DNA from 4 places in the Exiguobacterium sp. s26 genome. Region 3 is predicted to be linked to each of the others. Evidence: predicted binding sites of a transcription regulator. Region 3 holds the regulator's gene; each other region holds the start of a gene.
The links. The regulator Rex, encoded in region 3, represses fermentation and respiration genes when NADH is low (regulators of the CRP and FNR family bind a similar motif). The targets are predictions, from matches to a motif close to TTGTGAAATATTTCACAA.

Region 1 (4,289 bases), on a different contig from region 3:
TTTGCCGTAAACGACGTTTGATGTGATCGTCAAGACCGATTGCGTATGGAGCGCATCGCGGTACGTTTTATGCTTGCGTACTTTTTGCATGAACGACTCGACGAGCTCGACGGCAATCGCATCGACACGGTCGTCGTTGTTGCCGAATTTAGGGAAGTCGCCTTCTGTCTCGAAGTCGACGGCAATGCCTTGCTCGTTGCGGACCGGTTTCACGGTCGCATATTTGATGGCTGAAAGACTATCCGCCGTGACCGAGAGGCCGGCGATGCCACATGCCATCGTCCGTAAAATCTCAGGGTCGTGGAGCGCCATCTCGATTCGTTCGTATGCATATTTATCATGCATGAAGTGGATGACGTTGAGCGTGTTGACATAGAGCTCGGCGAGCCAATCGAGCGTCCGGTCGAAGTCGGCATACACTTTGTCGTACGTGAGCACGTCCTCGGTGTTCATCTCCCAAACCGGTGCGATTTGGTCGCCGCTCTTCTCATCACGGCCTCCGTTCATGCTATAAAGGAGTGCTTTCGCCATGTTGGCGCGGGCTCCGAAGAACTGCATCTGTTTCCCGATTTTCATCGGTGACACACAGCAGGCGATGCCGTAATCGTCACCGAACTCTGGAAGCATGAGGTCGTCGTTCTCATATTGGATGGCGGACGTCTCAATCGACATCTTCGCACAATATTGTTTGAAGCCTTCTGGCAATTTCGTCGACCAAAGCACCGTCAAGTTCGGTTCTGGTGCTGGCCCGAGGTTCGAGAGTGAATGCAAGAAGCGGAACGAGCTCTTCGTCACGTTCGAACGTCCATCCTCACTCATCCCACCGATTGACTCGGTCACCCATGTTGGGTCACCCGAGAACAATTCGTTGTAGTCAGGCGTGCGCAAGAACTTGACGATTCGAAGCTTCATGATGAAGTGGTCGACGATTTCTTGAACGTCCGACTCGGTCAAACGACCTGCTTCGATGTCACGTTCTGCGTATACATCGAGGAATGTCGAGACACGTCCAAGTGACATGGCGGCGCCGTTCTGTTCTTTGACGGCTGCGAGATATGCAAGGTATACCCATTGGTACGCCTCTTGTGTATTTTCCGCCGGACGGCCGAGGTCAAACCCGTACGCCGCACCGAGTTGTTTCAACTCTTGGAGGGCCCGGAGCTGCTCAGACATTTCTTCCCGTGTCCGAATATCTGCCTCTGATAAGAAACCGCCACGGTTCGCCAAATCTTTTTTACGTGCGGCAATCAAGAAGTCTAACCCGTACAAGGCAACGCGACGGTAGTCGCCGATAATCCGTCCACGGCCGTAAGCGTCAGGAAGTCCTGTGATAATCCCTGACTTCCGTGCTGCTCGCATCTCAGGTGTATACGCATCGAAGACACCTTGGTTATGCGTTTTGCGGATTTCCGAATAAATCTTTGTGATTTCAGGGTTCGGCTCGAAGCCATACGATTCAAGTGCAGCGTCGACCATTCGGATGCCACCGTTCGGATGAATCGAACGTTTGAACGGCTCGTCCGTTTGAACGCCGACCACTTTCTCGAGCTCTTTGTTTAAGTATCCCGGTCCGTGCGAGACGATTGTCGATGGGTTGTTTTGATCGACGGCCCAAACACCACCGCGTTCCCGCTCTTCTTTCGTCAATTCCATCACTTGTGCCCAAAGACGATTCGTCGCTTCGGTCGGTCCGACGAGGAAACGGTCGTCTCCTGTGTACTCATGTCGGTTCAAACGGATAAACTCACCGACGTTCACTTCGTTCGTCCACTGCCCAGGTACAAATCCTGACCAGGCTGATTTAATTTCGGTTGCCATTGTGGGTCACTCCTCATAGTTGAGATAACTGCGTGCTTTCTATAAGTTGAGTGTACGTGAAAACGTGAACATTATGTTTTACATTCTTGTGAAAGTTGTAACAATCTCATGAACGTTGGCGTGAAGCCGTTTTTGTAAGCGCTTTAAATTCTGTTATAACGTATTTCTCATTAACTATGAAACAGATAAATCACGTCACGACGCAATTCAAGTCGATTCTGTATCATCTGAATTCGGATGTGACGATTTGTACAGTTTTTAGTGTGATGTATATCACGACTCAGGGATAGAACTTGAATTTTTGCCTTACATCGGACACAATGAAGGCAGAACATTGTAGAAGAGGAAGGGGTTCTTCCCATGACGTACGAATTATTGACAGCTGATCACGACTTGAAAGCCGGTGACCGCATCTCCCTTAAAGTAGAAGCGAACGGTGAACAACGTGATGGATTTATCACAGAATTTGAAGACGCAGGTTTTTGGATTCGGTTTGACGACGACATCGAAAACGAGGATTTCATCGACTACCGCGATAACTTGCTCGTTGCTCTCATCTCGCGCCCGATTGACGTGGCAGCGACGTATCCAGAGCTCGCTTCATACGAACGGTTGACGAAAGAATTGCAGTATCGTGTGTATCAAGGCTTCACCGTCGAAGGCGTCGAGGCGTCGGCTGACCAAATCGATGTGCACATCAAACTCATCGAGGACGGACAGACGTTCACACAGACACTCCGTTCTTCATTCGACCAAGATACTGAACATGTTCGCTATATCTAAGACAGGGAGCGCTTATGCTTCCTTTGTTTTTGCCCCACGATAAGGAGAATTGATATGAACTTTACAAAACCATTTATTAACGAAGCCTGGGATCGCCTTGGCTTTACTGAACCAATGCCGGTCCAAGCCGAAGCCTTCCCGCTTCTTCTTGACGGAAAAGACGTCACGATCGAAGCGCCGACAGGTACCGGGAAGACGCTTGCTTATTTGTTACCCGCCATTGAAAAAATCGACACCTCGAACGACCGGATTCAAGTCGTCATCGTCGCGCCGACGCGTGAGCTCGTCATGCAGATTCAAACGGTCGCGCAACGCTTCACCGAGAAAGGTGATGTCCGCATCGCTTCATTTATTGGCGGTGTCGAATTGAAACGTCAAATCGACCGCTTGAAGAAAAAGCCCCATTTGATTGTCGGGACACCGGGCCGACTCGTCGAACTGATCGACAAGAAAAAATTGAAGCTTCATGAGACGCACACAATCGTCCTCGATGAAGCTGACCAAATCATCGATAGCGGATTAACAGAAGCTGCCGAACGCATCATCAAGCACACGGCGCACGAACATCAAATCGCCCTCGTATCGGCAACGCTCACAGACACGCTTCAAGCATGGGCTGCCCCGTTCTTGAAGGAGCCGGCACACGTGAAAATCGAACGAGCTGTGAGCAGTCAAGTGACGTACGGCTATATGTTGACGACACGCCGCTATAAGCCGGAATTGCTTCGTCGTTTGTCACATGTCAACGGCGTCAAAGCGCTCGCTTTCATCAACAACCGCTCATTCTTGCCACCACTCAGAGGCGAACTCGATAAAATGAAAGTGAATTACCGGATGCTCGACAGCCTAAAAGGGAAACGCGAACGCGTGGAGACGCTCCGTGAATTCCGGAAAGGCGACTATCCACTTCTCATCACGACGGGTCTCGCGGCCCGTGGTCTCGACATCGAAGAAGTGACGCACGTCGTCCACTTCGATTTGCCAGAATCGATTGATGACTTCATTCACCGCTCGGGCCGGACGGCACGCGGGAATGCGGCCGGGACCGTGCTCTCGCTCGTGACGGATGAAGACTTGACGCACTTGAAATCGTTCGCTCGCCAGCTAGGCGTGGAATTGAAAGAACTCGAGATTTATCGTGGCGATGTCATCGAGAAACGGATCGAAGATAAACCGCCGGTCGTGAAGCGTCCTGCGAACAAACGAGGACCGCGCCGATGAAAAAAGACCGGAAAGTAATTCCATTCCCTTTGCTTGTAGAAGAGTCCGAATTGCTGGCCGAGCTGAAAAAGTTGTATGAGCAAGCCGCGCTCGCGCGCAGCACACATTGGACGAACTATATTCAAGAGATCGCCTCGGAAGGCACATGGCAGTTGAAAGACGCCGAGCTATTCCGCGACCTGTTCATCGACTGGGCCGTCTTCTTCGAGACGGACGAGGAAGGGATGACACCGCACGGCCGCTACTTGGCAGATCAAAAAGCCGACATGTCCCCCGCCCTCTATCACGCGCTTCGGGGCTTGGCGGTCCCGCGCTGCTCGGTCTTCGAAGTGACCGAGGACGGTTTACGCGATTGGGAGACGAAAGAAATCTACAAAGTGACGCTTCCGGAGGCTCGTGAACCGGGCGATGTGATGCTCGGCAAACTGCTCGATATCCGCGGCAACTGGCGGTTCGGATCGGCGTTC
Region 2 (4,289 bases), on a different contig from region 3:
CGCTTCGCTTGGTAGTCGTACCGTTCGAGCAATTGATCGATGGCGACGTCGACGTAGGCGTCGAGCGTCTCATAAAATGTATGGATGTCCGAAGCGACGAGCGCCATCTTAACCAAGTTCAAGGTCGAGAACGATAAATTGCCTCGTCCGATTGACGTCTCGGCGCCATGACGATTCCCCATCACTCGTGTCCGACACCCCATATAAGCGACTTCTGAGTCATGGCTCCCATCATAATATTGCAAGTTGAACGGGGCATCGACGAAGGAAAAGTTCGGGAATAGACGCTTGCCCGTCACGCGACAGGCGAGTCGGAACAAGTCAACGTTAGGGTCGGTTTCATGAAAATTGACACCCTCTTTTACTTTAAAGATTTGAATCGGGAAAATCGGCGTCTCCCCGTTGCCGAGCCCTCGCTCGGTCGCACGCAACAACTCGCGGATGAAAATCCGGCCCCAACGGCTCGTGTCAGTCCCATAGTTGATGGAGACGAATGGCACTTGGCCGCCTCCTCGCGAATGCATCGAATTGGCGTTATGGATGAACGCCTCACACGCTTGATACGTCGCTGTGATTGTCTCGGTCTCAGCGACTTCGAGAAGTTGCTCGGTCGACCATTCGACCGGAAGTTTCTTGAGCCGCTCGAGTTGACGTTCATACGTCTTTTCGACGTATGGCGCTAAATCGACATCAAACATCGGGAACGCTTGACCCCCGTGTTGCATATTCTGGTTCGCTTGAAGAATGATCGAAGCGAGTGCCATCGCCGAACGGATGTCCTGGGGCGGTCGAATCGTCCCGTGTCCGGTATGAAATCCGTTCGTCAGCAACTCGCCGAGCGGGATTTGACAACACGTCGTCGATCCCGTCACGTAATAGTCGGCGTCATGGATGTACAAAAAGTTGTCTGCGACGGCCTGACGTGTCCGCTCTGACAATAAGTACGTTGTCGACAGCTGTTTCGATACTTCCGAGGATAATCGTGCCAGTTTGCCAAGTGGTGATTTCCCGTCGACGTTGGCGTTCTCTTGTACGAGATCTTGATCTGGGAGAACACAGACATCTTCATAAAGCTGGAGCATGTTCACTCCGCATCACCTCACTATATATTGATATGAATCGAGTTCATAACTCTTTTCAATTCCATATATAGATTATGTCATGTTTGAGCATAGAGATGTGGAGTCTAAATTGTGAGCGTTGGTTGTGATATAAACGCAAAAACAGCCGAGCCCGCATATGGACTCGACCGTTCTTTCAAGTGATCCAACTTATAATTCTTTTGCCGGTTTCACGATTTTTAACTCAACTTCTTCTTTTTCCTCTGACTCTTGGGCTTCGCGCAAGCCTTTCGCGTTCAACCACGTATAAATCGCACCCATGAACAAGGCGCCGCCGATGATGTTACCGAACGTGGCCGGAATCAAGTTGTGGATGGCGCCGGCAAAGCTAATCGCCTCAGGGTGTGGGACGACGAGCGTGAGCGCAAACAAGACGAAGTTGGCGATGACGTGATCAAATCCTGACGCGAAGAAGACGGCGACGAGGAAAATCATCGAGAAGATTTGAGCGAACTCATTTTTCATCTGTTTTGGTAAGAAAATCGCGAGACAGACCATCCAGTTACAGAAGATGGCACGGAAGAAAATCTCGACCGTCGTATGATGCATCTTGCTCTCGACGACCGCGAACAGCCAGTTGTCCATCCCGAGTTCTTGGATGACGCCGGTCGGGGCGAGCAACAAGGCGAACAAGACGCCACCGAGCGCGTTCCCGACGAAACAAAGTAACCAGACGAGCATCGTGTCGCTGAGCGTCGTATAGCCGCGTAACGTCGAGGTCGTGAAATACATTGTGTTCCCCGTGAACAGTTCGGCTCCGCCGTAGATGATCATGACAAGGGCGATCCCGAATGAGAACCCACCGATGAGTGTCGTGAACGGCGAATCGATCAAGTACATCCCGTTGACGACTTTAAGTGTGAAGATTGAAGCGAATCCGATAAAGATCCCCGCGAGCATTGCCCGTAAAAAGTATTCCATTGGCCGATAATGAATCATTTGCGAAGATGCCTGAGCTTTTTTCCGTAATGATTCGAGTGCATGGATTTCCATTGATGCCATGTCACAAACCCTTCTTTCTGTTTGAATGAACCCATATAATAAGAACGAACATGTGAAATCATTAACAATATAAGCCCGAATCCAATAAATTGCAATCGACCTTGGACCGTGTTGACACATTTTTCACATCGTAATCGTTTACATTTGTCGGATTTGTGACGAAAAAAACGACCCTTCGCAAAGGGTCGTTCGATACAGCTTATTCTTTGTCTGCAGACTTCTCTTCAGACTCTTCAGATGATGCCTCAGCTGACTCTTCTTCAGTTGCTTCGGCTTCACTTTCTGTCGTTGTGTCTGTGTCTGCCTCGAGCTCTTCAAGAGAGACCGGCTCGTTAACAGATGCGATTTGAAGCTCGCCATCCGAGACGATGTCATAGTCTTTGTTCTCTGGAATGTCAGCTACCGTGACCGAATCACCGATACCGAGTTCAGAAACATCTAGTTCAATGCGTTCCGGAATGTTAGCCGGTGTCGCCGATACCGTTACTTTATAGAGCGTTTGCGCCAAGAAGCCGCCTTCTTTGACACCTTTCGCGTCGCCGACGAGTGTGACGTCTGCTTCGACTTCCGTCGCTTCGTCCATCTTCACGGCCATGAACTCGACGTGCTTGTATTCGTTCGTGAACGGATCAACTTCTGTCCCGTGAACGAGCGTGTTTACTTTCTTGCCGTCGATGTTCAACTCGATTAACGCATTGTCACCGTGTTCGCGGAGAATCTTGCGAAGTGCCATCTCCTCGAATGCAACTGGTGTGCTCTCGACTTTATAGCCGTAGACGACACCTAGTACTTTACCTTCTTTACGCAAGTTTGCGCGGACCGAACGTGGTCGTAATTCTCGTTTCGTTACTTTAAGCGTGTCTGCCATAATCTTTTCCCCCTACTGGTTTATCGATCATGTCTACATCTTGAGGGTGAGGCAGTGAAAAAGCCACCTCTCAACCTCGATGCGTTGAGTGACATGTGTATATTGTTCCCATAGGCACCAGGACATAAACGTTACAGCCGGTTAAAAAAAGATTACAAGCGTGTCACATAACCCGTTTGAACAACTTCTCAAGTTCGTACGTGCTCCATTTCACCAAGATCGGTCGCCCGTGCGGACACGTATACGGGGACGTCGTCTGATTGAGGTCATGCAGCAATTGCCGCATCATCTCATGGTTCAATGGATGGTTCGCTTTAATCGAGCGCTTGCACGCCATCAAGATTGACGCGTCTTCCCGATATTTGGCGAGATTGACAGAGCGGTCCCGAATCGCCATCTCAATCAAATCGCGGACCGTCCCTTCCAAATCATGTTGCGGGTACCACGTCGGAATCTCCCGGACGAGGAACGTGTTGCCACCGAACGGCTCCAATTCGAGCCCCGCTTCTTTCAAGAGCGGAGCGACTTCTTCAATCGCGAGCGTCTCTTCTTGCGTGAATTCGAGCGTGAGCGGGAGCAGCAACAATTGATATTCCTTGTCCGGATTCCCGAGTTGCTCATAAAACAATTCGTATTTGATCCGTTCCTGAGCCGCATGTTGGTCGATGACATACATACCGTCCTCGGCGCCGCAGACGATATAGCTCGCATGCAATTGGCCGATGACGTCGAGCGGCGGCAACCGCTCTCCTTTCGTCTCAATTGCGTCTGATTCGACAATCGGGTCGGTCGGTGCAGGCGCTTCATTGACGAGCGGGGTCGGTGACCATCGACTCGGTGACGTGACAGGCTCACGTGGAATCGGATAGTTCCACGTCGGCGGTTCATCCGTGACAGGTGTCCGTTCGACCGTGAAATCAAGTCGCTCTTGTTCGGTCCGATTGACCGGTTGCTCTTTCGGTTTGACCGACGGGATTAAACGCTGTTCCCGGAGCGTCAGTTGGATCGTCTCGCGAATCAACTGGCACAGCTCTTTCTCTTTCGAGAGTCGGACCTCCCGTTTTGTCGGATGGACGTTGACGTCAATCAACATCGGGTCCATGTTCACTTCGAGGACGGCGATCGGATAACGACCAATCGGGAGTAACGTATGGTAGCCCTCGAGTACACTTTGGGTCAACGCAAAGTTCTTGATGCTCCGACCGTTCAAGATGAGCGTCACGTACTGCTTGTTCGAACGTGTCACTTCAGGCCGGACGAGATGGGCGCTCAAACTATAGTCGTTCGTCTTGCTCGAC
Region 3 (4,289 bases):
TAGTCGACGAGGGCGTTCTCGAGAATCATCTTCGAGTCGAGGTCCAAGTGGTTCGTCGGCTCATCCAGGATGAGCAAGTTCGGTTGCTCGAGCTTCAGTTTCGCGAGCGTCAAACGGGCCCGCTCTCCACCCGACAGTTCATGGACGCGCTTCATGACGTCGTCGCCGCTGAACAGGAACTGTCCAAGCAGGCTCCGCACTTCTTGTTCGCGCATGAGCGGCCAATCGTTCCAAATCTCGTCGATGACGCGGTTGGCATCCGACAAGTTCTGTTGCTCCTGGTCGTAGTAGCCGATTTCGACGCCGGTACCGTAGCGGATGTCACCGGTAAGGGCCGGCTGTTGTTTCGTCAACACTTTCAAGAGCGTCGATTTGCCGACTCCGTTCGGGCCGACGAGGGCGACCGATTCGCCGCGCTGCAGTTGGAAGCGGAGCTGCTGGGCGATTGGTTCCTCATAGCCGATGGCGAGGTCGCTGCCGCTCAATACGTCGTTCCCACTTTGGCGTTTAATCGAGAACGAGAGGACGGCACTACGCTCATCACCGTCCGGCGCTTCCATTCGGTCGACTTTCTCGAGACGCTTGCGGACACTCTGGGCCCGCTTCGTCGTCGTTGCCCGGGCGATGTTGCGCTGGATGAAGTCCTGCATTTTGGCGATCTCTTCTTGCTGTGATTCGAACTGTTTCTTTTCTTGCTCGTAGATCGCGGCCTTCTGCTCGAGATACTTCGTATAGTTGCCGACGAAGCGACGACTCCGGTGACGCGACAGCTCATAGACGACCGAGACGACGCGGTCGAGGAAGTAGCGGTCGTGGGAGACGATGAGGACGGCGCCTTTATAGCCGCTCAAATACTTCTCGAGCCAGCCGAGCGTCTCAATGTCCAAGTGGTTCGTCGGCTCATCCAGGATGAGCAGGTCCGGACTTTGGAGCAGCATTTTCGCGAGGGCGAGGCGCGTCCGTTGTCCGCCGGAGAGCGTGTCGATGCGGCGTTCGAAATCGTCCGGATAGAAACGCATCCCGTGAAGAACGGAGCGAATCGTTGCCTCGTATTGATAGCCGCCGCGGTCTTTGAACGTATGCTGTTCTTCATCGTAAGACGACAGCAGGCGCTCATAGGCGGCCGGGTCGTTCAAAATGCGCTCTGAACCCATGTCTTGCTCCATGCGGCGCAGCGTCTTTTCTTGTTCGATTAAATCGGTGAAGACATTGAGCATCTCATTCCAAATTGTCTCGTTGGATTCGAGTCCTGAATCTTGGGCCAGGTAGCCGATGGTGACGTCTTTTGGCTTCATGATGTCGCCCGAGTCGTAGTTGTATTCCCCGGCGATGACTTTGAGCAATGTCGACTTGCCGGCACCGTTACGGCCGACAAGCGCGACGCGTTCGCCTTCTTGAATTTCGAGTTTGACGTTCTCTAAAATCGGCTCGACGCCGAATGATTTCGATAAGTTATTGACTTGCAGTAGGATCAAGTGAAAAAACCCCTTTCTCTCTATTTAGTATACTTTATTTCTTCCCCTTTTCAGGTATATTCATTGAGTGGTCATGTGAATTCGTTTACAATCAAGGTGTATGAAATTAGATTCGTTTGAAACGCGTCGTAAAAAGGAGGCTCTTTCCGTTGAGTCAAAACGAACCAAAGATTCCGCAAGCGACAGCCAAACGGTTGCCACTATACTATCGGTTTATCCAAAGCCTACATTCATCAGGAAAACAGCGTGTCTCTTCTGCTGAACTGAGCGAGGCGGTCAAGGTCGATTCGGCCACGATCCGTCGCGATTTCTCGTACTTCGGTGCGCTCGGTAAAAAGGGATATGGCTATAACGTACAGTATCTGTTAGACTTTTTCCGTAAGACACTGAATCAGGACGAGATTACGAACGTCGCCTTAGTCGGGGTTGGTCATCTTGGGACAGCTTTCGTCAACTATAACTTCCTTAAAAACAATAACACACATATCGTCGTCGGGTTCGACGCAGACGAGACAAAAGTCGGCACGACGATGTCCGGTGTCCCGATTCATCACGTGGATGAGATGGAACAGATCATGAAACAAAACAAGATTGACGTCGCCATCTTAACGGTGCCGTCTACCTATGCGCAGCCTGTCGCGGATGACTTGGTCCGCTTCGGCATCAAAGGCATCTTGAACTTCACGCCGGCCCGTCTTACGGTGCCGGACACGGTCCGCGTCCATCACATCGACTTGTCGATCGAACTCCAGTCGCTCATTTACTTTATGCAACACTATCCATCTGCTGAGGGGGTCCATCAATAATGGAATTACTATCATCGTTGCTCGTCGTCGGTATTCCAGGAGGCGCAAGTATCTTCATTATCGCCATCGTCGCGCTCATCATCTTCGGGCCGAAGAAATTGCCTGAATTCGGACGCGCCGCTGGTCAAACGCTCCGTGAGTTCAAAAATGCCACGAACGGCATGATGAACGAACATGACGAGAAAGATAAGAAAGAACTTGAGAAGAAAGAGCAGTAATCATGAATCATCAACCTGATCAAGAGCGGGCGCTGTCCGATCACTTGACAGAGCTGCGGAGACGACTGATGCTGTCGGCATTTGTCGTCTTTGCCTTCTTTTTGATCGCTTTGCCGAGTGTCAAATACGTGCTCGCCTATCTGCAGGCGGACCTCGTCGAACGAGGGCTCGAACTGAACGCCTTTGGGGTCGCGGACCCGCTCATGATTTACTTGAACTTGGCGCTCGTCATCGGGCTCGTCGCATCCGGTCCGTTTCTACTGTATCAACTGTGGGCGTTCGTCGCACCTGGTCTGCATCCGAACGAGCGGAAAGCGACGCTCGCCTATATCCCGATCATCTTCATCTTGTTCCTGATCGGTCTCGCGTTCGCCTATTATTGGTTGTTCCCGCTCGTCCTCGATATCTCGACGGACCTCGGGCAAGACCTCGGGCTAACGCAAATCATCGGGGCGTCGAACTACTTCACGTTCTTGCTGCAACTGACCATCCCATTCGGACTGTTGTTCCAGTTGCCGGTCGTGACGATGTTCTTGACGCGCATCGGTGTCGTGACGCCGTACTTCTTATCAAAAATTCGGAAGTATGCGTACTTCGCCTTGTTCGTCATCGCCGCGTTCATCACGCCGCCGGATTTGACGTCGCATCTCATGGTGTCATTGCCGCTCTTCTTCTTGTATGAAATCAGCTTATCGATTTCACGCATCACGTACCGGGGCGTGCTCCGTCGTGAGAAAGAGGCGATGGTGAAAGAGCAGATGGATTTGATGAAACAAATGAATGAGAAGTGAGCATCGTTCCTTAACGGGACGGTGCTTTTTTGTTGTCACAGTGGGTGTTCAAACTTTCGACATATTTACGTGAAAAAGTGAGCAAAGGGATTGTCAAACCTTCTTGTGAAATAGTACACTAAGTTCAGAAAGTAAATGTGATATTTATCACAAATACTAACTTGCCTAACACTCAAAGGAGAGACAACCATATGAAAATCGCAGTCATCGGATGTACACACGCAGGAACAGCAGCCGTCAAAGGATTACTCGCCAAGCACGACAATCTCGACATCACGGTATATGAGCGCAACGACAACGTCAGCTTCCTCTCGTGTGGGATCGCCCTCCACGTTGGCGGTGTCGTCAAACGTGCTGAAGAGCTCTTCTACGCGTCACCGACCGAGCTCGAAGAACTCGGTGCGACGATGCGCATGAAGCACGACGTGTTGAACATCGACACGGAAGCGAAGACGGTCCATGCGAAAAACCTAGACACGGGAGAAGACGTCTATGACACGTTCGACCGTTTGATCGTCACGACTGGTTCATGGCCGATCGTCCCGACGCTTCCTGGCATCGAGATGACTGGGATTGAGCTCTGCAAAAACTATGGCCACGCCCAACGCATCATCGAGCGGGCAAAAGACGCGACGAACATCGCCGTCATCGGTGCCGGCTATATCGGCGTCGAGCTCGTCGAAGCGTTCGAAGTGTACGGCAAACACGTCACGTTCATCGATAGCGCCGACCGTATCTTGAACAAGTACCTCGACAAGTCGTTCACAGACCAACTCGAGGCAGACATGACGTCACGCGGCATCGACCTCGAGCTCGGCCAGACGGTCGAAGCATTCCGTGGAACTGAAGGGAACGTCACACACGTCGTGACCGATAAAGGTGAGTTCGAGGCCGACCTCGTCATCCTCTGTGTCGGCTTCCGCCCGAACACGGGACTCCTTCAAGGCCAAGTCGACATGCTCGGCAACGGCGCCATTATCGTCGACGAATATATGCGCA
Region 4 (4,289 bases), on a different contig from region 3:
TCCTTCAACGTTATGGTATACCTGGCGCACGTCTTCGAGGTCTTCGAGGACGTCGAGTAGTTTTTCGAACTGTTCTTTCGACTCGTTGTCGAGGGCAATCTCGTTTTGTGGCAGCATCGTCAACTCGGCGACCTCAAACGTCTCGATGCCTGCTGCTTTGAAGGCAGTCTGGACGGCATGGAACGCTTCTGGTTCCGCATAGACGATCACCGTCTCATCTTCTTCGATGACATCACGGACGCCGAGGTCGTGCTCCATCATGAGTTCGAGTACGTCGTCAGCAGACATGCCGTTGACACCGATGACAGCCGTCGCGTCGAACATGTAAGCGACTGACCCGCTGACACCCATGTTGCCGCCGTTTTTACCGAAAGCGGCGCGGACTTCAGACGCCGTCCGGTTGACGTTGTTCGTGAGCGTGTCGACGATGAGCATCGAGCCGTTCGGTCCGAATCCTTCATAGCGGAGCTCATCGAAGTTCTCTTCGTCGCCGCCCTTCGCTTTGTCGATGGCGCGGTCGATGATTGCGCGCGGGACGTTGTACGTCTTCGCTCGTTCGACGACGAACTTGAGTGCTTGGTTTGATTCTGGATCTGGTTCCCCTTGACGGGCGACTACGTAGATTTCACGGCCGAACTTCGCATAGATGCGACTCGTATTGGCGTCTTTTGACGCCTTTTTCTCTTTAATGTTGTTCCATTTACGACCCATTACATGTCATCTCTCTTTCCATTGTTCGATTGATTCATCCTCGATTATATAAGAAGACGTGGATGTTGACGAGCAAAAATCATCCCTCGCTTTTATCCATCTTCTCGACGATCTCCGTCAACGTCTTCAAACTGTCGATTAGGCGGTCCGTCTCTTCCTCGTTCAGAAACGCGAGACGGTCCTCGAACAGGCGACGGAACGAATCGCGACGCTCGCGGAGGACGAGTTCGCCCTTTTCGGTCAGTTGATTCCAGATGACACGACGATCGCGTTCGTCCGGGACGCGGGTGATGTAGCCCTCATCGACGAGCTTCGTGATGAGCGGCGTCACGTTCGGCGGGGCAATCGATAACGTCTCACTGATGTGTCCGTTCGTGACCGCGCCTTCATCTTCAATCAACATGAGGAGATGAAAGTGGGAAAAGTTTAAGTTTGGGATTTGCGGAAGGTCGGAACGACGTAATAACTTCCGGCGAATTAATGGGATCAGTTTTACGAACTGATCGGCTGCGTCTTGTCTCGGCATAATCATGTCACTTCCTAATTAGGTTCTTTCTTCATTATACACGACCGAGCGCAGGGTGGACGACCAATCCTCATCCCGTGACATTTTGCACAGCGCATTCGCCTCATCATGGACACAATAGATGAAAGCGTTTACATATCGCATATGCTTTATTTTCATGAAAACGCATTCGATTTTACTGAGCGTCATATGAAAAAGCAAGACCTATCCTCATTCTCCTAAAAAATATTGTGAAAGAGTTCACATTGTTGTCACGCACAAAATGCGAGAAACGTTGTATTCTATGAATGTGAAGGAAAGCACAAACTCTTCTCAAACCAACTGATTGCCCCGTGCTCTCCATCAAGTCAACAGTATAAGCTCTCATTCATGAGGAGGAAACCAACATGGCAGTTAAAGAGAAAGCAGTAGTAGAAACATCAGCAGAACAGATGGTCGACACGCTCGTCACTAGAGCCCACACGGCGCTCGAGACATTGATGACGTTCGACCAAGAGAAAATCGATGCGATTGTTCAAGCGATGGCGTTAGCCGGTCTCGAACAACACGTCGCCCTCGCGAAACATGCATATGAAGAAACAGGTCGCGGTGTGTTTGAAGATAAAATGATCAAAAACATCTTTGCGACAGAATATATTTATAACTCACTCCGTGGCGAGAAGACGGTCGGCGTCATCGAGGACGATGAGCAAAACGGCATCACGTACATCGCAGAACCAGTCGGAGTCGTCGCCGGGGTCACACCGGTCACGAACCCGACATCAACGACGATGTTCAAAGCAATCATCGCCATCAAAACACGTAACCCGATCATCTTCGGTTTCCACCCGTCGGCACAACAGTGTTCAAGTGAAGCGGCACGCATCCTTCGTGACGCAGCCATCGAAGCGGGAGCTCCGGAACACTTGATTCAATGGGTTGAAAAACCGTCACTCGACGCGACGAAAGCGCTCATGAACCACCCAGGAGTCGCCATGGTCCTCGCAACTGGTGGAGCGGCGATGGTCAAATCAGCCTACTCGACTGGTAAACCAGCCCTTGGCGTCGGTCCTGGTAACGTTCCGGCCTACATCGACAAAACAGCAAAAGTAAAACGTGCCATCTCGGACGTCATCTTGTCGAAAACGTTCGATAACGGGATGATCTGTGCATCTGAACAAGCGATTATCGTCGACCAAGAAGTGTACGAAGAAGTGAAAGCCGAAATGACGGCGCTCGGTTGCTACTTCTGCTCACCAGAAGAGAAAGCAAAACTCGAGACACTCGTCATTAAAACAGACTCTTGTGCGGTCAACCCGGAAATCGTCGGGAAGCCTGCAGCCTGGATCGCCGAACGAGCTGGACTCACAGTCCCGGCCGATACGAAAATCTTGATCGCCGAACTCGAGACGGTCGGTGCGACAGAGTTGCTCTCACATGAGAAACTCAGCCCAGTACTCGGAGCCTACAAAGTCCAATCGCGTGAAGAAGGATTCGCCATCGCTGAGAAGATGCTTGAAATCGGTGGTCTCGGACATACGGCAGCCATCCACTCGACTGACGACGCCGCCATCCTCGCATTCGGACTCCGGATGAAAGCTTGCCGCATCATCGTCAACTCGCCAACGGCACACGGCGGGATCGGTGATCTCTATAACGAAATGACACCATCACTCACACTCGGTTGTGGGTCGTACGGTAAAAACTCCGTCTCTGAGAACGTGACGGCGAAACATCTACTCAACGTGAAAAAGGTGGCGAGACGTCGCGTGAATATGCAATGGTTTAAAGTCCCTGAAAAGATTTACTTTGAGAAAAACTCGGTCCAATACCTTCAATCGCTCACATCGAAAAAACGGGCGATGATCGTCACGGATGAAATGATGGTCAAACTCGGATTTGCTGATAAAGTCGTCAAAAACTTGCCGGCTGGCGTCGAGTACCGCATCTTCGACCAAGTCGAGCCAGACCCGTCAGTTGAGACGGTCATGCGCGGTGCCGAAGCGATGCGTCACTTCCAACCAGATATGATTATCGCCCTCGGCGGTGGATCACCAATGGATGCTGCGAAAGGCATGTGGCTCTTCTACGAACGCCCAGAAGAGAAGTTCTCGAACCTTCGCCAAAAATTCATGGATATCCGCAAGCGGACGTACAAATTCCCGACGCTCGGTAACAAGTCGATGTTCGTCGCCATCCCGACAACATCAGGTACGGGTTCTGAAGTGACACCGTTCACGGTCATCACGGATAAGAAACGCAACGTCAAATACCCGATCGCTGACTATGCGATTACACCGGACGTCGCCATCGTCGACCCTGAGTTCGTCATGACGGTCCCAGCTTCAATCACGGCGGATACAGGAATGGACGTGTTGACACACGCCATCGAAGCGTACGTTTCGGTCATGGCAAACGACTATACGGATGGACTCGCGCTTCGTTCGATGAAGATGATTTTCGATTACCTCCCGAAAGCGTATGAGAACGGCAGTGACGCCGAAGCACGTCAGAAAGTCCACAACGCATCAACAATGGCTGGTATGGCTTTCGCGAACGCGTTCCTCGGTATCAACCACTCGATCGCACACAAAATCGGTGGCGAGTTCCATGTCCCACACGGACGGACGAACGCGATCCTTATGCCGCACGTCATTCGCTATAACGCGACACGCCCATCGAAACTCGCGGCGTTCCCGAAATATGAGTCATTCATCGCCGACGAGCGTTACGCTGAAATCGCGCGCTACCTCGGACTTCCAGCCAGCACGACGGAAGAAGGCGTCGAGTCGCTCATCCAAGCGATCATCGAGCTCGGTCAGCGCTTGAACATCAAACTCTCGTTCAAAGCCCAAGGCATCAAGAAAGCGGACCTCGACGCGAAAGTCGACAAGATGGCAGTCGACGCGTTCGAAGACCAATGTACGACGGCTAACCCGAAAATGCCGCTCGTTGAAGAATTGAAAGAGATCATGTACGCTGCTTACGAAGGCGTATAAGTCTTGCACCAATCAAACGGTTTCCCTCGTTCGGAGGGAGGCCGTTTTTTTGTGAAAAAGAAATATAAAATTGT

Region 1: a site for Rex is predicted at 1,905-1,922, ahead of pflB (formate C-acetyltransferase). Genes of this name have one in related genera too.
Region 2: a site for Rex is predicted at 2,174-2,191, ahead of KNP82_RS11745 (formate/nitrite transporter family protein). Genes of this name have one in related genera too.
Region 4: a site for Rex is predicted at 1,466-1,483, ahead of adhE (bifunctional acetaldehyde-CoA/alcohol dehydrogenase). Genes of this name have one in related genera too.

Annotation. Positions count from the first base shown of each region.
Region 1 is NZ_JACSLS010000008.1:73,226-77,514, forward strand. It holds gene pflB (formate C-acetyltransferase) at 1-1,818, opposite strand, end outside; gene KNP82_RS12210 (hypothetical protein) at 2,179-2,601, shown strand; gene KNP82_RS12215 (DEAD/DEAH box helicase) at 2,656-3,822, shown strand; gene KNP82_RS12220 (hypothetical protein) at 3,819-4,289, shown strand, end outside.
Region 2 is NZ_JACSLS010000007.1:102,359-106,647, forward strand. It holds gene KNP82_RS11740 (anaerobic ribonucleoside triphosphate reductase) at 1-1,082, opposite strand, end outside; gene KNP82_RS11745 (formate/nitrite transporter family protein) at 1,272-2,114, opposite strand; gene KNP82_RS11750 (50S ribosomal protein L25/general stress protein Ctc) at 2,323-2,991, opposite strand; gene mutL (DNA mismatch repair endonuclease MutL) at 3,155-4,289, opposite strand, start outside.
Region 3 is NZ_JACSLS010000019.1:9,652-13,940, reverse strand. It holds gene KNP82_RS15005 (ABC-F family ATP-binding cassette domain-containing protein) at 1-1,475, opposite strand, end outside; gene KNP82_RS15000 (redox-sensing transcriptional repressor Rex) at 1,625-2,281, shown strand; gene KNP82_RS14995 (twin-arginine translocase TatA/TatE family subunit) at 2,281-2,499, shown strand; gene tatC (twin-arginine translocase subunit TatC) at 2,502-3,290, shown strand; gene KNP82_RS14985 (FAD-dependent oxidoreductase) at 3,482-4,289, shown strand, end outside.
Region 4 is NZ_JACSLS010000007.1:56,576-60,864, reverse strand. It holds gene KNP82_RS11545 (YebC/PmpR family DNA-binding transcriptional regulator) at 1-711, opposite strand, end outside; gene KNP82_RS11540 (MarR family winged helix-turn-helix transcriptional regulator) at 791-1,237, opposite strand; gene adhE (bifunctional acetaldehyde-CoA/alcohol dehydrogenase) at 1,624-4,215, shown strand.